3 regions of the Brevibacillus sp. LEMMJ03 genome follow, and region 1 is predicted to be linked to each of the others. Evidence: predicted binding sites of a transcription regulator. Region 1 holds the regulator's gene; each other region holds the start of a gene.

Region 1 (7,194 bases):
AGAAGCGATCGCCGCTTAGGTGATTCCTCTTTTTTTACTGTCTACTTGACGGGGATATGACCAGTCATCAGGTTCTTTTTTGTATGAGTTCCGCCAGCTCCGCGTCGCTGTACCGTTCCCACTCCAGCAGGGCTTGATAGGGATCGTCGCCGGGAATGCCGAAATAGCGGGCGAACGCAGGCTCCGTTTTCATTCCGTTCCGCTTCAGCTCCCGGATACCCTCTCTGGCCTGTTCGCCGGAGAGGGCCAGCAGGCGGGCCTCCATCACCATGTGGCGGTAGGCGTTTTGCCGATCGGCGGGTACGGGCTGGGCGAACAGTTCGAACGCAAATCCGCCGTGCCAAAAGGAAGTGACGCTGGACGGCACGCCGTTGACGTCACAGCGTTGCTGGGAAAAGCCGTCCTGCCGGCCAAACGCATCGCGAACGAAGCGATCGAATGCGTCCAAATCGCTCGCGCAGCAGATCACGTCCAAATCGCTGTCCGCCACGTCGATGTCCAGCGGAATCGTTCCCGCCAGCACCGGCTGGTATGCCTGAAGCCGCTCCATGATGCCCAAGCGGTGGATGGCCTCCCAGGCGGCGCGCTGTCGGGGGGTTCCCGCTTGCAGATACGTGAGGTCGTGCCAGTTGTTCACCTCAGTCTTCCTCCTGCGGGGGAAGCGTTTTGACAAACAGGACGCGGTCATGCCCCCGGCCGTCGTAATTGGATTCTGTCAGCGCCGTCCGCCCGTACCGCCGGGGTTCGGACGGGGCTGATCAGGCAAAAATGTGGACAAGGATGAAAAGAATGATGCAACGGATGGCGCCCTGATCCGTATATCCTTACAGAAAGGAGTGTACCCGATGGAGATACTGCTGTGGATCGTCATCGTGGCGTTGTTTGTCGCAAGCATCGCCGGTATTTTTCTGCCGGTTTTGCCGGATACGATATTGCTGTGGGCAGGGTTCCTGCTGTACCACTTTGTCCTCGCCGAACCGGGAGCCGGGCTGCCGGCGTCGTTCTGGTGGGGGATGGCGGTGCTGAGCGTGCTGCTGTACGGAGCCGATTTGCTGACCAACATGTACTTCGTGAAGCGGTACGGCGGTTCCAAGTGGTCGTCGATTGCCGCGGCGGTCGGCATTTTTCTCGGGATTTTCCTGTTTCCGCCGTTCGGGATGCTGATCCTGCCGTTCCTGTTTGTGGTGCTGGTGGAGCTGTTCGTCTCCAACCAACCGCTCGAGCGGGCGGTTAAGGCGGGCGTGGGATCGCTTGTCGGATTTCTCGGCAGCGCGGTCGTCAAGGTCGTCCTGCAAATCGTGATGATCATTTGGTTCTTCATCGCCGCCTTGTAGGCCCGTGAATCGAATGGGCAGCGGGATGCAACCCCTGCCCCGGATCGTTCCGGTCTGACCGCGACGATACACAGAAAGGAGCCCGTATCTTTCGCCTACGGTCGGGAAAGATACGGGCTCCTCCTTTTGCTAGTGAATCAACCGGTACACCCCGATCACTTTCCCCAGAATCGTGACCGAGTCCAGAATGATCGGTTCCATCGTGGAGTTTTCCGGCTGCAGGCGGAAGTGGTTTTTTTCCTTGAAGAAGCGCTTGACGGTGGCTTCGTCCTCATCGGTCATGGCCACGACGATGTCGCCGTTGTTGGCCACGTTTTGCTGGCGCACGATGACGTAGTCGCCGTCGAGGATGCCCGCCTCGATCATGCTGTCGCCCGACACGCGGAGCATGTACACCTTGTCCGAGGTGACGATGTGCTCCGGCAGGGGAAAGTAATCCTCGACGTGTTCCACCGCCGTAATCGGCTGCCCTGCCGTTACCTTCCCGATGACGGGCACACGAACGACGGATTCTTCGAAGTCCTCCTGGTAGCGGTCGCCATCGGTCAACAGCTCAATCGCGCGCGGCTTGGTGGGATCGCGCCGGATCAGCCCCTTCTTTTCCAGCCGGGCCAGGTGACCGTGGACGGTGGAGCTGGAGGCCAGCCCGACGGCCTCGCCGATTTCCCGAACGGACGGAGGATACCCCTTGTCGCGGACTTCCTTGCGAATGAAGTCGATAATGGCTTGTTGTCTATTGGATAGCTTGGACATGGACCACACCCCTGTTTTCTCGAACATGTTTTCTATATTATACCATGGGATCTTGCGTTCGACAAACATAAGTTCGATTTCAACTTGACACAAAACACATGTTCGCATTATGATGAGAACAAGACGATAGAACGTATGTTTGCAGGGGGATGGTATCATGCATGCAATTTCCGCACACAACCGCTTTGCCAAAAAACCGGAGCGCCGCAGCCGCATCGGTGTGACACGCGGTCAAGCATTGGTGTTTTTCGTGGTATTCTCTCTCTTTTTTTACTTCTTGACAGAACTTGTGTTCGCATCGGAGTCGGCGTCGGTCGTTCCCGTGAAGGAAGTGACGGTTCAGCCGGGGGACAGCTTGTGGAAAATTGCCGTCCAGTACCAGGACGAAGCCGGCATGGAAGTGCGTGAACTGGTGTACGCGATCAAAAAGATGAACCGGCTGGACAACTCCAACATTTACCCCGGACAGCGCCTGGCTGTTCCCGTCGGAGAGTAGACGGCAGCGCAGGCAGCGGAGCAGGCCCAAGTATTTCCTTTCGTTTGCGTTGTGCCGCCGATGTGTTATAATAGAGCGGCATTACCGAGAGTAGGGGGAGAGGCTGTGGTAACCGACGCGGAAATCAAACGGATCAACGAGTTGGCCAAGAAATCCCGCGAAGAGGGCCTGACCGACGAAGAAAAACAGGAGCAGCAGGCGCTGCGGCGCAAGTACATCGATGCTGTCAAGGCGTCCCTGCGGGCCAACCTGGAATCGATCCGCTATGTGGAAGATCTTGAAGACAACGGTCCCAAACATTAAGATAACGTGTACTGGCACAGGAAGGCATCCACGCATGACGCTTGGATGTCTTTTTCTACGACGAAATGGGCCGAACAGGGAGGAATGCGCATGTCGTGGCTGGTTGTCGCAGTGGGCGGCGCCGTGGGATCAATCATGCGGTACGGATTGGGCTTGGTGATGAACCAGCCGGGCTGGCCGGCAGGTACGTGGGCGGCCAACGTTGTGGGTTCGTTTTGCATCGGGCTCTTGTACGCCTGGGGAAAGGAGCGGGGGTTTCTCTCACCGGAGCTGTACCTGCTCTTCACCACCGGGCTGTTGGGCGGCTTTACGACCTTTTCCACCTTTTCTCTGGAGGTGGTCACCTTTTTCGGAGACGGGAACATCGGACGCGGATTGGCGTATGTGCTGCTCAGCGTAGGCATTGGCCTGTTGGCCTGCGGAGCCGGGGTCTGGCTGGGCCGGCATGTGGGCTGAGCCAGCCGCGTTCGAAGCGAAAGGAGTATGGACGTGACGATTCGGCATCCGGATTACGAACGGGAACAAAAACGGCTGGATGAAACGGTGTCCGCCATCGAACGGGAGATCGAGATGCTGCGCGAAGAAGTTCGGGAAGTGACCGACGACTACGTGAAGCAGGTGGTCGCTTACAAAAAGGCCAAGGAACTGCGGTATCTGGAAGACCAAGGGAAGGACAAACCGTACTTCGGCCGGGTGGACTTTCTCAAGGACGAGACGTACGAGCTGGACATCGTCTATATTGGCAAGCGCGGGATCGTCCGGAGCGATACGTTTGATGCGCTGGTCGTGGACTGGCGTGCTCCGATTGCCGGCCTCTACTACAGCGGCGAGAGCAAGGACGCCTTCTACCGGACCGACAAGGGCATCGTCCGCGGAGAAGTTCGCCTGAAGCGGAACTTTGCCATCGAAAAGGGGAAGATTACCGGAATCTACGACGGGGCGGTCAAGGAGACGATCCACCGGGAAATGGGCCATCCCGACGAGTTTCTCCAGGAAGGGTTTATCGATGAGTTTCTCGCCGCCAATCTGAACCAGACAAACGACAGTCGGCTGAAGGACATCGTGGCGACCATCCAGTCCGAACAAAACGACATCATTCGGGCGGACAAAGACCGTCCCATCGTCGTCCAGGGGGTGGCCGGGAGCGGGAAGACCACCATCGCGCTGCACCGCCTCTCCTACCTGATTTACAACTACCAGGACTCGATGATGTCGAAAAAATTCATGGTGTTTGCGCCGAACCGCCTGTTTCTCAACTACATATCGGACGTGCTTCCGGAACTGGGTGTGGATGACGTCCAGCAGGCCACGTTTTTGGACTGGGCGGCCAAGCTGGTCAAGCCGCTTCTGCCCAAAGGCTGGCGCATCACCGACCCGCAGAAGCTGCTGCGCCTGTTTTTCGAGGAAGGACAGGACCGGCGGGAACGGGAGATGACGCAAAACCGCCTGCGGTTCAAAGGCTCGCTCGCCTGCAAGGCTGCCTTGGACAGCTATCTGCGCTACCTGGCGGAGACGGACATCCCTTTTAAAAAGCTGAGCTTTGTCTACAGCCGGACCCAACAGGTCTTTTCCATCAGCGGGGAGACGATCCGGGAACTGTTTACCGGCCAGTTCGGCCATCTGCCCTATCGAAAGCGTCTCGAGGCGCTGCGCAAGCATCTGAAGCAGGAGATGAACAAACAACTGTTTGCCCATCTGCGAACGATGCGGATCGATCTGGACAAACAGGGACTGACAAAGTTTGAGCGGATGATGGAACAGATCCTGGAGAAGTACTTGTCGTCCTTCCCGCAGGTGGATGTCTTTGCGGCGTACCGGAAGCTGATCACGGATGAGACGCTGCTCAGACGCCTGGCGCCGGATGACGTGGAGGATAGCGTGATTGCGGACGTCTGCCGATCGTCGGCGGTGCTGTTTGCCGAAGAGCGGATCGAGCCGGAAGACGTGGCGCCGCTGTTGTACCTGCGCCATCTGGTGGACGGGCTCGAACAGGCGGAGCAGTTCGACCATACGGTGGTGGACGAGGCGCAGGATCTCAGCGCCTTGGAGATCGCCGTGATCGCCCTGGTGACGAAGCGCCAGTCCTTGACCGTGGTGGGCGACATCGCGCAGGGCATCCACGCCTACCGGGGCCTGCAGTCGTGGGACGAATTGACGGGCGGCGTCTTCGGCCAGCCTGCCGCCGCGTACTACACGCTGGCGCAAAGCTATCGTTCCACGATTGAGATCATGCGCTGCGCCAACGAGGTGCTGCGCAGGATTCGCCTGCCCGAGTCGGTGATGGCCAAGCCGGTGCTGCGGCACGGGGAAAAGCCGAAGATGCTGTCGTACGCGGCTCCGGCCGAAAAGTGGGAACAAACGGCGCGGCTCGTCCGGGAGCTGCAGGAAGAAGGCTTTCAGACCGTCGCCATCGTCGCCAGGACGGCCGAAGAGAGCAAACAGGCGTACAAGGCGCTGCGCGGCGCGATCAGCGAGCTGGTCCTGCTCGGCTCCAAAGACAGCCGGTTCCCCGGCGGCGTGACGGTCATGCCGGCGTATTTGACCAAAGGGCTGCAGTTTGACGCGGTGATCCTGCTGGATGTGGAGCGATACACGGACAGCGAGTGGGACGCCAAGCTGCTGTACGTGGCGATGACCCGTCCCGTTCACCGCCTGTTGATGCTGCACGAAGCGGGGCGGATGACCCCGCTGCTGCGGGATGTTCCCGACGAGTTGTTGTACGGAAGATCATAGAGGACGCTTTGTTCAAAAAAGAAAGAAGCTCTCTGCGAAGGATGTCGCGCAGAGAGCTTTTTCATTGGAATCAGTGATCCCCGTGATTGCCTTTGGACGGATTGGTGATGACGTAGCCTTCTTCCGGCAGGTACAGGTAGTCAATGACCACGCCGTCCAGCAGAGGCTCGTCCTTGCTGACGATCACGTCGATCTCCTTGTCAGTGGAGACGACCGCGTCGTCGGCACCGGGCTTGTCCAGCGCCAGGCCGTAGTGGGCGTGGTCGCTGTGCTTATGCGTGACGTAGACGCGCAGTTTCAGCTCCTTGTCTTCTTCCTGGTCCAGCACGGCTTTCAGTTGCTTCGCGGCGTTGCGGGTGATTTTTACATTCATGCGGGGCAGTCTCCTTACTATTAAAAAAGTGTCCTCTCCATCTTACCAAACAGGAAAATCGATGTGCAATGCGCAAAGTGTTAAAATGGAAGGAAGAGAGGAGAGGAATCTGCATGACCATTGATTTGCGAAGTGACACGGTGACCAAACCGACGGAAGCGATGATTCGCGCGATGGCGGAGGCGGAAGTGGGAGACGACGTGTACGGGGAGGACCCGACCGTCAACAGGCTGGAGAGCATCGCCGCGGAACGACTGGGGAAGGAAGCGGCGCTGTTCGTCACCAGCGGCACCCAGGGAAACCAGGTGGCGGTGCTGACCCACTGCGTCAGCGGGGACGAAGTGATCATGGAGGCCAATTCCCACATCTTTTACTACGAAGGGGGAGCGGTGGCGGCGCTGGCCGGCGTGCAGACGCGGACACTGGCGGGGGTTCGCGGCGCGCTGCAGGCGGCCGACGTGGCCCGTGCCATCCGCGGTGCCGACATTCACTTTCCGCGAACCAGGCTGGTGTGCATGGAAAATACGCACAACCGGGCTGGCGGCGCCGTGGTTGCGCCGGAACAGATGGAGGCCGTATACGAAACGGCCAAACGACACGGGGCAGCCGTTCACCTTGACGGAGCCCGCCTGTTCAACGCAGCCGTTGCGTTGGGACGGGATGTGACGGAGTTTACCCGCCATACCGATTCGGTCACCGTCTGTTTGTCCAAGGGACTGAGCGCCCCCGTCGGTTCCATTCTGGCCGGCGATCGGGCATTCATCGAAGAGGCCCGCTGGTGGCGCAAAAAGCTGGGCGGCGGCCTGCGGCAGGCGGGCTACCTGGCCGCGCCGGGGATTCTCGCGTTGACGGAGATGACGGAGCGGCTCCAGGAGGACCACGCCCGGGCACGCATGCTGGCGGAAGGGCTGCGCAAGCTCGGCCTGCACGTGGAGCCGGTGGAGACCAACATCGTCCTGGTCCGCACGGAATCGGCCGGACTGACCGCCGAGCAATTTTTGGCCCGCCTCGCCGAACGGGGCGTGCGGGCCGTCGATTTCGACGAATACGTGGTCCGCTTCACCACCCACCGCCATATCGGCGACCAAGACATCGTCAAGACGCTGGAGATCATCGAATCGGTCTTGACGGCGTAACGGCAGAAACGTGCAGCATGCGTCCATCGCGCTGCACGTTTTTTTCGTCTGGAGCCGATTTTCCCT
Region 2 (7,194 bases), on a different contig from region 1:
CGTCCATTTTGAAAACGTTTGAAAAAGAGTTGGGCCTCCACATCGACTGGCAGGACTTCAACCCCAACAAAGCCAAATACGACCTGGGAGACGACCTGACCGCCGTTCCGGCCAACGTGCAGGGGCTGTTCCGCACCAAGCTGTTGAAAGGGCTGGACAAGGTCCTCTTTACCTTTGAAATCCTGAAAACGATGCTGAAGATGGAGACGGGCCATCCGCACCTGTCCATCCAAAAGTGGATGGAGAAGAAAAACGTCAGCGAGGACGTGCGGGAAATGATGCTGACGCTGGCGTCTTCCAACTTCTTTACCCGGGAGCCGGAAAAAATCCCGTCCGACGTGTTCTTTACCTACTATCGCCGCCTGTTTACGACCAACAAACCGGTGGCCTACATCGGCGGCGGCTGGCAGGCGCTGATCAACGAGTTTGTCCGCGTGATCGAGGCCAACAACGGCACGATTCTCACCAAGACCAGAGTGGAGGCGTTCCGCTGGGAAAACGACCGCGTGATCGCCGCCGTTACGCCGGACGCGGAGTATACGGCCGACGAGTTCGTCTGCTGCATTCCGCCCAAGGAAATGGTAAAGGTGTTCAAGGATACCAAGCTGGAGCACGCCATCGAACAGTACGCGTCGTACGAGCCGACGGTCGTGGTGGTGTACGACGTCGGCTTGAAACAGCGGATCGACGTGCCCTACACCTATGTGTACGACAAGCAGAACAACATTTTCATCACCGACATCTCGTACTACGACACCACCTGCGTGCCGGAGGGAGGCCAACTGCTGCAGGCGACAGCCTACCTGCGCCAATCGGAAGTGGGCAGCAAGGAAGCGGTCGAACAGCGCAAGCAGGAGATTGAACAGCTGTACGACAAGCACTTCCCGGGCTGGCGCGAAGAGCTGGTCGTCCCGCGCGTTTCGACGCGCGCCGTGGTGCAGGAGATCAAGTGGACGATGAACCAGAAGCCGATGCCGATCTTCCTGCCGGACTACCGCAATCTCTTCTTTGCCGGCGACTGGTGCGAAGGGCAGGGACAGCTTTCCGAGCTCTCCTTCTCCAGCGCGTACGAGGCAAGCAAGCTGATTCTCGAAAAGTAAACACGCCACGCAAAATCAGGGCGTCCTTCCCGGTTGGGGGAGGACGCCCGTTTTTGTCTGCGCGGCACCTGCCTGTGCGGTTGGGTGGTTCGAGTATCCTGAGAGCAAACACAAGTCAAAGGCACGTCCGCAAGAGAGCGATTCGTGCCGGGCTGCCGCTGACCACGGGTTTTGGTCAGGAGCGGCCCGCGTACAGGTCGTACACCATCCGTCCGATCCGTCCCATCATCTCGCCGGCCGCTTTGGCGTCCACGTCCCTGGACAGGGTACAGATGGTAACGGCGTGCCCGCCCACGTACAAGATGCCGGCGTCATGCGTGATGTTGGTCACCGTTCCGGTCTTGTTCGCCAGCTCCCACTTGGGCAGCATGCCGATGACATCGCCTTCCGGATTGGGCAGGCGGCACGGGATCCGGTCGCGGTGCTGCTGCCGCTTGAGAATGTTGATCATGTGCAGGCAGCTGTTGTACGAGATCGCTTTTCCCGTCGCCAGACAGCGGAAATGGCTGCCCATGTCGGCGGCGGTCACTTCGTTGTAGCCCTCCGGCTCCGCCGGGACAATCATCAGCTTGTTGTAAAACGAACTGTTGACCATCTCCGTACGGCTCATGGCGGCGCGGATGGCGTCCGTGCCGACCAGGTCGATCAGCATGTTGGTCGCCGTGTTGTCGCTCTGAATGATCATCAGCGTCACGGCGTCGTAGACGGTCAGTTCGGTGCCCGGCGTCAAGTGCTGCAGCACGCCGTCTCCGCCCACCTGATCCTCCCGCCGCAGCCGGAGCTTGTCTGACAGGGCCAGTCTGCCGGCGTACGCTTCGGCAAACACCGCCGTCATGATCGGCACCTTGATCAGGCTGGCGGCGTAGAAGCGCTGATGTTCGGCAAAGCCGAGCCGTTCCCCGGTCCGCACATCCTCCAGGTAAATGCCCCATTGGCCGCCGGTTTCTTCCATTAATTTTCCAATTGAAGGTCCGAGGGCAGACAGCACCGCAGCCATCTCCTTTCGCGTTTTACATTGGTATAGACAAAATTTTCATAAGATAATATTATTTAATCATGCTTGGAACAATCAAGAAAAAAAGTTACACGAGGGGGATTTTATGAAAGCACTTCAGAGACTGTCTCTTTGCGCTGTTCTTCTGTCCAGCCTCGCTTTTGCCGGCTGTGGAGGGAATGGCCCGCAAGACGCGGCCAAACCTGCGGATACGCCAGCCGCGCAGGGGCAGCAGGCAGCCGCGCAGGAACTGCGCGTTAACCTGAATACGGGTGACCCCAGCACGATTGACCCGGGACTGGCGGAAGACATTCCGTCCATGTCAGTGGCCCGCGCGGCGTTTGACGGTCTGCTGCGCCTCGACGCAAACGGCCAGCTCAAGGAAGCAGTCGCCGAGAAGTACGAAGTGTCTCCGGACGGACTGACCTACACGTTCCATCTGCGCGACAGCAAGTGGTCCAACGGCGATCCGGTCACGGCTCACGACTTTGAATACGCCTGGAAACGGGTGCTCAACCCGGAAACGGCATCGGGCTACGCGTACCAGCTCTACTATCTGAAAAACGGGCAGGCGTACAATGCGGGCAAGGCCAAGGCGGAAGACGTGGGGGTAAAGGCAACGGACGACAAGACGCTGGTCGTCACGCTGGAAAACCCGGCGCCGTTTTTCCCGCAGTTGGTCGCCTCCGTCACCTACTTCCCCGTCAACAAGAAAGTGGTGGAAGCCAACAAAAACTGGGCGGGCAGCCCCGACACGTACGTGGGGAACGGTCCGTTCGTACTGAAAAAGTGGGAGCACAAGTCGGTCATCGAACTGGAGAAAAACGAGTCGTACTGGGACAAGGATGCCGTCAAGCTGTCCAAGCTGACGATCAACATGATCGAAGACGCCAACACCGAGCTGTCCATGTTCGAGAAAGGCGATCTGGATTGGGCGGGCTCGCCGCTGGGCGACTTGCCGCTTGACGCGCTGGATGCGTTGAAGGACTCGGGCAAAATGCAAACCCAGGCGACCGCCGGTACGTACTGGTACGTTTTCAATACGACCCAGCCTCCGTTCTCCAACAAGAAGATCCGCCAAGCCTTCGCGTACGCGGTTAACCGCAAGGAAATCTCCGAGAATGTCGTGCCGTACAAGAGCACGCCGGCGCTCGGCATCCTGCCGCCGACGATGGCGTTCAATCCGGACGGCTACTTCAAGGACGGCGACGTGGAAACCGCGAAAAAGCTGCTCGCGGAAGGGATGAAGGAACTGGGCATCTCCAAACTGCCGGAGATCACGCTGTCGTACAACACGACGGAAGTGAACCAGCGCATCGCGACCGTCATTCAAGACCAGTGGAGAAAGGCGTTCGGCATCGAAGTCAAACTGGTCAACAAGGAAAACAAGGTTCACCGCGAGCAGATGAAGGCGGGCAACTTCCAAATCGGCCGGGCAAGCTGGATTGGCGACTTCAACGACCCGATCAACTTCTTCGAGGTCTTCAAGGGCGGGCTGAACACGTCCAAGTGGGAAAACAAGGAATTCCTCGCCCTGCTGGACCAGTCGGCAAAAGAAGCAGACCCGGCGAAGCGCAACGAAATCCTGAAAAAGGCGGACGCCATCGTCATGGACGAAATGCCGGCGATGCCGATTTACTACTTCACCTACGCGTGGGTGAAGCAGGACACGGTAAAAGACGTCGTGGTCGACCCGCTCGGCTTCATCGACTTCAAATACGCATCCAACGAAAAGAAATAACAAGGAGTGACCGCTCGTGCGTCCGATCATTGGCGTAGCGTGTACCAAAATGTACTTTCCCAACAACAACCTCGACCAGTTCTTCTACGTGGGTTCCGGCTATGTGGACGGGGTGGCCCGCACAGGCGGGATTCCGTTCATCCTGCCGCTGATGACGGTCCCGGACGCGCCGTTCCGCGCGATGGTGGAATCGCTGGACGGCCTGATCCTCACCGGCGGAGACGATCCCGCCCCCCATCTGTACGGCGAAGAGCCGCTGCAGGGGCTGGGGGAAGTGGAGTACGAACGGGACCTGGCGGAGCTGGCGGTGATCAAACTGGCTCTGGAGCTGAAGAAGCCGATTCTCGGCATCTGCCGCGGCATGCAGATCCTGAACGTGGCGTGCGGCGGCACGCTGATCCAGGACATCCCGAGCCAGGTGCCGGGTGCCTTTCAACACGCGCAAAAAGGTTCGCGCCAATACGGAGCGCACAAGGTCACGCTTCAGCCGGGGTTTGTGGCGGAAGCATTGGGCAAGACGGAAATCCTCGTCAATACGTCGCATCATCAGGCGGTGAAAGACGTGGCCCCCGGGTTCAAGGTGACAGGGGTGGCCGCTGACGGGGTGATTGAGGCGATTGAAAGCCTCGACGGGCTGCACGTGGGCGTGCAGTGGCATCCGGAGCGCATGTGGGCGCACGACGACACGATGCTGAAGCTGGCGGAAGCGTTCGTCAACAAGGCGCGTCAGGTGAAGGCGCTGGCCCGGTAAGGCGTCAGCCGCTGCAGGCATTGCGGAAGATAGAAAAACAAAAACGCAAACCGCTCTTCTCTCGGGAAGGGCGGTTTTTTCGTCAAAACGGCGGCGGCATCCGTCCGCGGCAGGCGGCTGTATCTTGCATCCGGCTGGAAAAAGGACGATAATAGCGATATGAGAATGTATGTTTGGTGGTATCTCCCGTGAAGAAGATCCTGCATCTGGACATTGACGCGTTTTTTGCCAGTGTGGAACAGTTGGATCACCCGGAACTGCGCGGCCGGCCGGTGATCGTCGGCGGCACGGGAAACCGCGGCGTGGTGTCCACCTGCAGCTATGAAGCGCGAAAATACGGGGTGCGGTCCGCGATGCCGATGGCGCTGGCCCGCAAAAAATGTCCGCACGGCGTGTTTCTGCCGGTTCGCTACGAGCGCTACGCGGAAAAATCGGCGGAGATCCGCGAGGTGTTTGCCGCCTATACGGATCGCTATCAAACCGTGGGACTGGATGAGGCGTACCTGGACGTCTCCGGCTACGACAACGCCGTTCCCGTCGCCCGGGAGATCAAGCGGCGGATTCAGAGTGAAACCGGGTTGACCTGCAGCGTCGGCCTCTCCTACAACATGTCCCTCGCCAAGATCGCCAGCGATTTGAAAAAGCCGGACGCCTTTGTCGTCATCCGGCCGGATCAGGCGCTGGAGGTGCTGCGGCCGCTGCCCGTCGGGACGCTGCACGGAGTGGGCAAAAAATCGCAGGAGCTGCTGACGAGAAAGGGCATTCACACCGTGGAAGACTTTTGGCGGCTTTCCCTGGACGAAGTGGTGCAGTTGTTCGGCAAGTTCGGGCAGGCGCTGTACTACCGGGCCCGGGGCGTGGACGACCGGGAAATCGTGACGGAGCGGGCTCCCAAATCGCTGAGCCGCGAGACGACGCTGCCGTTTGACCTGCACGACCGCGAGGCGGTCGCTCCCGTGGCCGCTTCCCTGCTGGCGGAGGCGGAGCAGGATGTGAGGCGGGAGGGAGTCGTCCCGCAAACCCTGACGCTGAAAATCAAATACGCCGACTTCACCCTCAGGACCAAACAGCGCAAGGCCGCCCCCGGCGCAAACTGGGCCGAACTGCTGGAAGAGCTGCTGGACGCGTTCGACTACTCCCCGGGGGTGCGCCTCGTCGGCGTCGGCTTCTCCAACTTTGCGCCGCCGGCGGAACAGCGGTACGAGCAGTTGACGCTGTTTTCATGGAAGAGCATGGAGGAAGCGGTGGAAGCGGAATCGGGAATTCTCCGTCTCGGGCGGTGACGCCGCGCTGCCTCGCGGATTGTTTTCGGACGCGGATTGAAACTTTTGCAAGCCGGTGGCGGAGTGTGGTATAGTAGGTGCCGAAATCGCGGTTCTCGTCAGGCCGTGTTGGAGGTGCCCCGTGTTTCTGGAGAAGCTGATGCCGGACCAGTTTGTGGAGTCCATCCATCATATTGACATAGATCAACTGCGGAAAAGACACATACGCGCGGTCATTACCGACCTGGACAACACCCTGGTGGAGTGGGACAGGCCGCACGCCACCCCCGAGGTAGAAGCCTGGCTGAAACGGCTGAATGAGGCAGGCATCCAGGTGACGGTCGTGTCCAACAACAATCAGGACAGGGTGGACCGCTTCTGCGCCCCGTTGGGGGTCCGGTTCATCTGCGCGGCGCGCAAGCCGTCCCGCCGCGCCTTTTTGCAGGCGGTCCGGGACATGAACGTGACGATCGCGGAGACGGTTGTGATCGGCGACCAGTTGTTTACCGACGTGCTGGGAGGCAACCGGCTCGGTTTTCATACCATTCTTGTCGTCCCCGTTGCCGAGACGGACGGGTTTTGGACGCGGATCAACCGCCGGATGGAACGGGTGGCGTTATACTTGATGCGCAGGAAAGGAATGATTACGTGGAAGACAAAATCGTGAACGAACAAACGCCGGGGACGTGCGCAGGCTGCGGCGTGGCCATTCAGACGGAGGACCCGAAACGGCCGGGGTACGCGCCGGCGTCGGCCCTCGCCCGGGAAACCGTCATCTGCCAGCGCTGTTTCCGGATCAAGCACTACAATGAAGTGGCGCCGGTCAGCATGGAGGACGACGACTTCTTGCGGATTCTGCACGGCATCGGCGCGACCGACAGCCTCGTGGTGATGGTGGTCGACATCTTCGACTTCCAGGGGTCGTGGCTGAGGGGCCTGCCCCGTTTTGTCGGCAAGAACCCCATTTTGCTGGTCGGCAACAAAGTGGATTTGCTGCCCAAAAACATCAACCTGAACCGCGTCCGCAACTGGATGCAGCACGAGGCGAAAGAGCGCGGACTGCGCCCGGCGGACGTCATCCTGGTCAGCGCGCAAAAAGGCGTCAACATCGACGAGCTCCTGGCGCGGATCGGCGAGTTGCGGCGCGGGCGGGACGTCTACATCGTCGGGGTCACCAACGTCGGCAAGTCGACCTTGATCAACCGCATTCTGCACGACTACGGTTCGGCCGACTTGGAAATCACCACGTCACCGTTCCCCGGCACGACGCTGGACAAGATCGAAATTCCGCTGGAAGACGGCCGCTCCATCTACGACACGCCCGGGATCATCAACCGCGACCAGAT
Region 3 (7,194 bases), on a different contig from region 1:
CGTGCTCGTCTCCACGACAGTGGTGGAGGTAGGGGTAAACGTGCCCAACGCCACCTTCATGATCGTCTACGACGCCGAGCGGTTTGGCCTCGCCCAACTGCACCAGCTTCGCGGGCGTGTCGGCCGCGGCTCCGAGCAGTCCTACTGCGTCCTGATCGCCGACCCCAAGACGGAGATCGGCAAAGAGCGGATGCGCGTCATGTGCGAAACCACGGACGGCTTTGAGCTGTCCCGGCGCGATTTGGAGCTGCGCGGTCCCGGCGACTTTTTCGGCACCAAGCAGAGCGGCCTGCCGGAGTTCAAGGTGGCTGATCTGTTGAGTGACTACAAGGCGCTGGAGGTGGCCCGCCAGGAAACGGCCCGCCTGGTGGAGGACGAGCGGTTCTGGCGGGACGACCAGTACGCGTGGCTGCGCGGCTACTTGAAGCGCGAGGGCGTGCTGGACGGAATCGTGTTCGATTAGATCGGGCTGCGCGGCACACAACCCACCTGCCTGCAAGCGGTCAGGTGGGTTGGCGTTGTCCGCCCGTGGTTGCGCCAGTCCCGCGGCGTTCACCCGGGAAGTGCGCCGCTCGCAGCAGCCTGCCCAGTCTGCCCTCGGCAGGCTTTTTCTCTTTTAGGAGGACCGGTGGATTTACGGACCGGCGGATTTATGGACCCGCGGGAGCGGCCGCCTCTGCCCCCTGGCGCACGACGGTGACCGTGTAGGTGACGGTCTGGCCGCCCGGCGGGGTGACCGCGATCACGACCGTCGTGTCGTCGGTGTCCAGCGGAATTTCCACGGACGGCTGCTCGGCGGACAGCGGCACGTCGTTTACGGCGACCGCCGTCTCCGGGGCAGCGGCAGCCGTCATGTTGACAGCGCTTACATCTCGCTCGACGGTGAGCGTGTAGCGGGTGATGTCCGGAGAAAAAACGGGACTTAACTCGCCCTGGCCGAACGTCAGCGCGAGGAGTCCGGCGAGGGAATGCCCAGGCTGCCCGTCGGCGGCGCTGCCTTCCTGACGCGAGCCGTCGGCGGCGCTGCCCTCCTGATGCGGCCCGTCGACGGCGCTGCCCTCCTGATGCGGCCCGTCGACGGCATGCTCCTCCTCCGGCAGTACCGACGGCGTCTCCGCCTGCTGGTCGTATGCCGACAGCGGCTCCCGCACGTCGTAGGCTTTCGCCCAGTAGTATCCGGGGGCGGTGATCCGCTGCACGATAAAGTCCACCTGCCGGTCGGCGGCGACCGCTTCGGAGGTGGCCGACGCCATGCCGTCCGCATCCGTCACGATGTCCACAAACTTTCCGGCTCCGTACGCGAACCGGCCGTGGACAATGGCGGCCGGGATCGGAGCGTTCGTCTCCCTGTCGACGACCCGCAGGCTGACCTTGGCGCTGGTGCCGGTATGGGTGATCTCCATGCCGCGCACGACCATCGGCGCGAGCGGCGTGTCGCCGGTGACGGCCGACGTTTCGTCCGAGGCGGGGCCCTGGTTGCCCCTCACGTCGACGGCGGCCACCTTGTAGTAGTAGGTGGTGTTGGGCAACAGCCCCGTATCGGAGAAGAGGAGGCCTCTCGTACTGCCCGCCAGGTTGGACTCGTCGGGTTCAAACCCGCTGTCGGTACTGCGGTAGACGTAGTATTCCTCCACTTCCGTGTTGTCAAAGGCGCGGCCAAAGGTGACGTCGATCCGCTGGTGATCAAACGCGGCGGCGGTCGGCCGGACGCTCACAGCGGAAGGCGGGCTGTCGTCGGCCGGCGGCTCCCACGTGATCCGGTCCGGCCCCCAGTCGGAGGGGAGCTGGCGCAGCGGATCGTAGTGGTGCATGGCGATGCCGGCGAAAGCCGGATCGCTCCCGACTGCCGCGTACACTTTGTCCAGTTCGCTTTCCATGTGCGTGCGCCCTTCTTCGCGGAAGGTGATCGTCTCGGGATCGCCCCCGTCGGCGATGTCCAGCGTCTCCACCGCGATCACGACGGACCCGGGCTTGCCAATGGCATTGGCGTAGGCCAGTTCTCCCAGCGCTCCCTGAATGATGCCGGCCGATCCGTCGGCCGTGTCCCGGTAGTCCATGATGGCAACGTAGTCGCTGATGTTCTGGACGTGTTCGGACAGCCATGTCGCCGTTCCCCTCCAGGGGATGTTCTGCGCTTGGGCGGCTGAATCGTACCATCTGGGGATCACGGTGCCAAACGGCAGGTTGATCCCGGCAGCGTCTCTTCGCTGAATCATCTTGGAGAGACCGTCCAGGTACTGAATCTGGACGGAAGGCTGGGCGGTTTTGAAATCGGGCAGAATGTATGGCTCGATGTCCACGTTGACGCCGTCAAAGCGTTCGTCGGGAGCGGCGGAGAGGTTGTAGTTGATCACGTCTTCCATCGTGCGGACGGCGATCTCGTGGTAGCGGCTGTACGCGCCCATGTAGGGCAGGATCGTTCCGCCCGCGATGGTCGCGTGCACCTTGTACCCCCTGGAGTGGGCCCAGGAGACGAACGCCCGCACCTTCTCGGGCGCTTCCCGCATCACGTGCGTTCCGTACAATTGGTCGATGCCGAGGTAAAACGTCGTGACGGGATCCGACTGGAAGGTGGCGGTGTCCTGCGCCAGGGCGTCCAGCACCTCCTTGGAGCCGTCGTTGTAAAACAGGTTGTACGACGCTTTTTCCCAGATCCAGATGGCCCGGTCCTGCGGTTCCACGGTGACGGGTTCGGCTGCGGCGCCGCCAAGGCGGACGTACGTGGTCAGGCTGGTGCCGACATTTCCCCGGCGGTCGCTGGCCCGCGCTTCGATCCGGCTCGTTCCGGAGGCTCCGGCCGGCGGCTTCCAGAGGTACTTGTAGCGGCCGCTGGAACCGTCTGCCTTGGCCTTGAGCCATCTCCCTCCGTCGATCCTCACTTCCACGGAGGAGAGCGGGTTTTTCGCCTGCACCGACATTTCGATCATCACCGCCCCGTCCACCTGTGTGCCATCCGCCGGGCTGTCGATGGTGACGACCGGTTTGCTGGCCGCGGGATTCTCCACCTGCAGCGTGACAAATGGGGACCAGACCCCGTAGCGGGTCCCCGCGTCCCAGCCTTTCACGGCGATCTCGACGGGTCCGTCGTACCGGCTGGCGTCGATGTCGCAGTACCACGTGCCGGATCCGTCTCCGTCAGGATCGTCCGTGTGAACGTCTGCGAGTGTCTCGGCGTTGATCACGAGCATTAGCTCGTACGACCGTGATAGGTAAGGGTGCGTCCTCGCCTGCGCGGGGCGCGCATCGTGCGGATCCCCTTTTCCCCCACGTCACACCGTGCATGCGGCTTTCACCGCACACGGCGTTCCGCCATGTTCTCCCCAGCGGAGCGCATGGCTATGCCCCTTCGCTCCACAGGCATTACCCTGCTTCCTCGCTACTACGGGCTGCTGTCCTTCGGATGCAACGGCCATTTCCTGCCGTTTCGAAGCATCGCGGTTTGCCCCGCTTGGCATCTTCGTCCGAAGTTCCGACGTTCCCTGTACCCTAGCCTTGCATCTGCTGCCGTAGCCCTCCTCTCTGACCCGTCAGCCGTTCACCCGCCCGCAGTCGGAAGGGCGGGGGAACTCCATTCCCTTACCGGAGTGGAACAGAAGGAACGCGGACGAAGTTCCTTCCGCGACTGCCCCGCGCAACGCGGGGAGGAGGGGATCGACATGTCCCCGCCGGACGGGTCGTTCTTCCGAGGATTCGTGCCAACGCCGAGGCGTTCTCCTGGGCATAGCAGCTTTATGGCCCCCCGGCACCTTTGTCCGAAGCAAAGACGCCGCGCTTCACCGAGCTTCATACGCGTCCGAGGCAAATCGGCCGCGCATGTCGGAGGATCAGGCAGGAATGCCGACTTTCATTCCGGGCGGGCGCTTCCCCCGCCGAATCGGATACAGAGTTAGACTCCCGAAGCGGGGAGCCCCCTGGTTTTGCCGCCCATTTCTAAGCGGATTGTCCAGGAACGTCGCGCACCGTCCACGTATGTGCCGGACACCCGGATGGTTCCCGCTTTGATTTGATCTCCGTTCGCGTGCGAGTCGATCGTGATCGAGGCTTGGGCATGAGCGGGCGGAGGAGCGCTGAAAAAGGGAAACAAGGCCAACAGGGAAACGAGAAAAACACGGGCGAAAGGAGGCAAACCTGCGGTCATCCTGATGTGTCGCAACGTCATGTCAACTCCTTTCTGGATGTGCTGCGCGACCAAGGACGGGCCAAAGCCAAAGCCTTGATCGTTACCAACATTGTAATGTTTCAGAACGATTTTCAGTACGGCTTTTCACGTCTCTTTTGCGCGTGTAATTCCCGTTTGTCCCGTTTGTCCGGCAAGGAGCGAAGGGCGGATGATGGTTTCGGGGTCCTGGCCGCTTCGCATGCTTGATCAGGCAGGGAAAAGGCGGATGGCTGCTTCCCAGCGTCAGTCCCTGTACTCGGACGAAAGCATCGACAGGACGAGCAGCGACTCGTACCGTTCGCCGGTTTTCAGGCATTCCCGCAGTTTGCCTTCGATGACAAATCCCTCGGACAGGTACAGGTTCAGGGCCCGTTCGTTTTCCTCCTTCACGTCCAGCCAGAGGCGGTGAGCCTGCTGTTCCTCAAACGCCCAGCGCTTGACCTGCCGCAGGACCCGGCGGCCGTATCCTTTCCCTTTCGCGGAGATCGTAATGCGCATCAGCTCGATGCTGCCGTGCGGGTTGGTCAGCCCGGCGATGATAACGTAGCCGACCGCTCTGCCGCTCTCCGTTTCCTCCACGATCAGGTGGCGGATGTCTGGATGGGCGAGGGCCTGCCGGTGCCGTTCCTCCGTCCATGGAAGGAGAAACGGGCGATTTTCCGCCGCGTGTTCGGTCTCGTACACAAACGGTATGTCGGCCGGACGGGTTGGCCGAAGCTGAACGCTCATGGGCGATTCTCCTTTCTGATCGGTCGGGGTTTCCACCGGCTCGCTGCAGCGTGGGGGCATTCGGGATCGGATACGCATGCCGGATCGTGTTCGCCTCGGGCGAAGGGGTTCCGTCCCGCGCCGCCCGCCGCCTGCTCCTGGGGCGCCTTTTACAGCCGTGTGGACGAAGCTATCCTCTCGGCTTCCTGCTTATCGGGATTCTCTGCCGGTCGCCGTCCTCCCTGCCGTTCGGCAGAAAGCGGAAGAAAAAATTACCAGCGCCTTTTTTGCAAGCAGGGAGTATAAAAGCGAACATCTGTTTGCTATACTAAGAACAGATTTAAGATGAGAACAAATGTTCCTGTTGGGGGATGAACATCATGACCAAGGACAGCAAGCGGATCATCTTCCTGGCTGACATGCAGAGCTTTTACGCCAGTATTGAAAAGGCGGCCCATCCGCAGCTGCGGGACAAACCGGTCGTCGTGGCCGGCGATCCCGAACGGCGCAGCGGTGTGGTTCTGGCCGCCTGCCCGATTGCCAAGTCGTACGGTGTCACCACGGCGGAGGCGCTGTGGCAGGCGCAGCAAAAGTGCCGGCATCTGGTGGTCGTTCGCCCGCGGATGGAGACGTACCTCCGCGTCTCCGTGCAGATTACCCGCATCTTTGAGTCGTTTACCGATCTGGTGGAGCCGTATTCCATCGACGAGCAGTTTCTGGACGTGACGGGAAGCGTCCGGCTGTTCGGCGACCCCTGGCGGATCGCCGAGGAAATCCGCCGCCGCGTCCGGCTGGAGACGGGGATCAACTCCCGGATCGGCATCGGGGAGAACAAGGTGCTCGCCAAGATGGCCTGCGACAACTTCGCCAAAAAACGGGAGGAGGGGATCTTTTGGCTGAAGCGGGAAGAGCTGGCCGACACGCTCTGGAAGCTGCCGATCGAAAAGCTGTTCGGGGTGGGCTCGCGGATGAAGCGCCATTTTCACCGCATGGGCATCTACCAGATCGGGCAGCTCGCCCGCATGTCTCCGGCGGTGCTCGCCCGCCGCTGGGGCGTAAACGGCGAGGTGCTTTGGCGCACGGCTCACGGCCTGGACAATTCGCCGGTGTCGCTTCAGACCCACGAGACGCAAAAGGGCATCGGCCATCACATGACGCTGCCGCGCGACTATCACACCGCCGCCGAGATCAAGGTGGTGCTCCTGGAGCTGTGCGAGGAGGTATGCCGCCGGGCGCGGAGCAAGCGGCTGATGGGATCGGTCGTCTCGGTCGGATGCCGCGGGGCCGATTTTGATGCCCCTGCCGGCTTTGGGCGGCAGTTGAAGCTGCCGGAGCCGACCCATGACGCGATGACGCTGTACGAAGCGGCCTGCCGCCTGTTTGACCGGCACTGGCAGCAGACGCCGGTGCGCAGCGTCGGTGTCAGCCTGGAACAGTTGGTGCCCGACAATGTGGTTCAGCTCAACCTGTTTACCGACACGCACAGGCAGCGTTCGCTCGCCCGCGCCATGGACGACATCCGCGCCCGCTACGGACAGGATGCCATTTTGCGGGCCGTTTCCCTGCTGGGAGCGGGGCAGGCGCGGGAGCGTGCCCGCAAGATCGGGGGGCACTACAAGTGACGGAGCGGGACGGGCAGGCGGCGGAGGGAGAACAGGAGCTGCTGCGCCTGTACATCCTGTTCGGTTTGCTGTTTCGCGCCGCCATGGCGGATTGGGGGCGGGTGCGGCAGGTTCCCTTGAAGCTGTCGTACCACTGGTTTTTCGAGGAACTGTCCCGCTGGGCGGAGCGGCAGCATCACAGACTGCGCCGCCATTTGCGGCAGCGGGGATGCGTCCTGCTGAGCGCCCGCCGGGAGCGAGGCGTCTACGTGGTGCAGTACCGGCAGCGCGGGTACGTGCGGGAGGCGGTCTACTCCATTGAGGTGCTGCGCGCCGAATGCCAGGAACTGGCCCGGCTGTGGATCATGCGGCAGCAAGCCCCCCGCCAGGACCCGGGCGCGATGGTGCCGGAACGTCATGCGCGGCGGATCGGCCGCGAAGAAGGAGAGAAGGCAACATGAGGGAAAAACGCGTGTCGAAGAAGGACAATTTGTTTGCGGCCAGCCGTTTTGTGCTGCCCGAGCATCGGGAGATGTACCTGCGGATCAAGGCGGAAGAGCGACGCTACATCCCCCCGGAACTGGACGAGGAACAACTGGCGGCCGTGAGCGAGCGGATCTGGGAAGCGATCCAGACGGGCGGCGTCGTGAGCCTGACCTACTACGACGGTGAGGCGGCCCGCCGCCTGAGCGGCCGGGTGGTTCACATCGATCCGGCCAGCCGGCA

The links. Region 1 encodes LexA, which represses DNA repair genes until DNA is damaged. Its sites were predicted from a motif close to CGAACATATGTTCG; they were not measured.
Region 2: FOI68_RS08460 (DNA polymerase IV) is a predicted target of LexA. The motif match lies at 4,749-4,762, and genes of this name have one in related genera.
Region 3: FOI68_RS12185 (DNA polymerase IV) is a predicted target of LexA. The motif match lies at 5,177-5,190, and genes of this name have one in related genera.

The regions. Positions count from the first base shown of each region.
Region 1 covers NZ_VKJN01000010.1:182,912-190,105, reverse strand. Annotated here, with positions in the region: gene FOI68_RS14630 (DUF4269 domain-containing protein) at 68-637, opposite strand; gene FOI68_RS14625 (DUF456 domain-containing protein) at 846-1,334, shown strand; gene lexA (transcriptional repressor LexA) at 1,464-2,087, opposite strand; gene yneA (cell division suppressor protein YneA) at 2,245-2,583, shown strand; gene FOI68_RS14610 (DUF896 domain-containing protein) at 2,689-2,886, shown strand; gene crcB (fluoride efflux transporter CrcB) at 2,977-3,342, shown strand; gene FOI68_RS14600 (HelD family protein) at 3,376-5,619, shown strand; gene FOI68_RS14595 (HesB/IscA family protein) at 5,690-5,992, opposite strand; gene ltaE (low-specificity L-threonine aldolase) at 6,106-7,128, shown strand.
Region 2 covers NZ_VKJN01000005.1:88,412-95,605, reverse strand. Annotated here, with positions in the region: gene FOI68_RS08480 (phytoene desaturase family protein) at 1-1,100, shown strand, start outside; gene FOI68_RS08475 (serine hydrolase) at 1,276-2,097, opposite strand; gene FOI68_RS08470 (peptide ABC transporter substrate-binding protein) at 2,201-3,835, shown strand; gene FOI68_RS08465 (gamma-glutamyl-gamma-aminobutyrate hydrolase family protein) at 3,852-4,586, shown strand; gene FOI68_RS08460 (DNA polymerase IV) at 4,775-5,869, shown strand; gene FOI68_RS08455 (YqeG family HAD IIIA-type phosphatase) at 5,991-6,515, shown strand; gene yqeH (ribosome biogenesis GTPase YqeH) at 6,512-7,194, shown strand, end outside.
Region 3 covers NZ_VKJN01000008.1:122,944-130,137, reverse strand. Annotated here, with positions in the region: gene recG (ATP-dependent DNA helicase RecG) at 1-463, shown strand, start outside; gene FOI68_RS12200 (cadherin-like beta sandwich domain-containing protein) at 651-3,182, opposite strand; gene FOI68_RS12195 (hypothetical protein) at 4,049-4,366, shown strand; gene FOI68_RS12190 (GNAT family N-acetyltransferase) at 4,403-4,888, opposite strand; gene FOI68_RS12185 (DNA polymerase IV) at 5,248-6,489, shown strand; gene FOI68_RS12180 (YhjD family protein) at 6,486-6,929, shown strand; gene FOI68_RS12175 (YolD-like family protein) at 6,926-7,194, shown strand, end outside.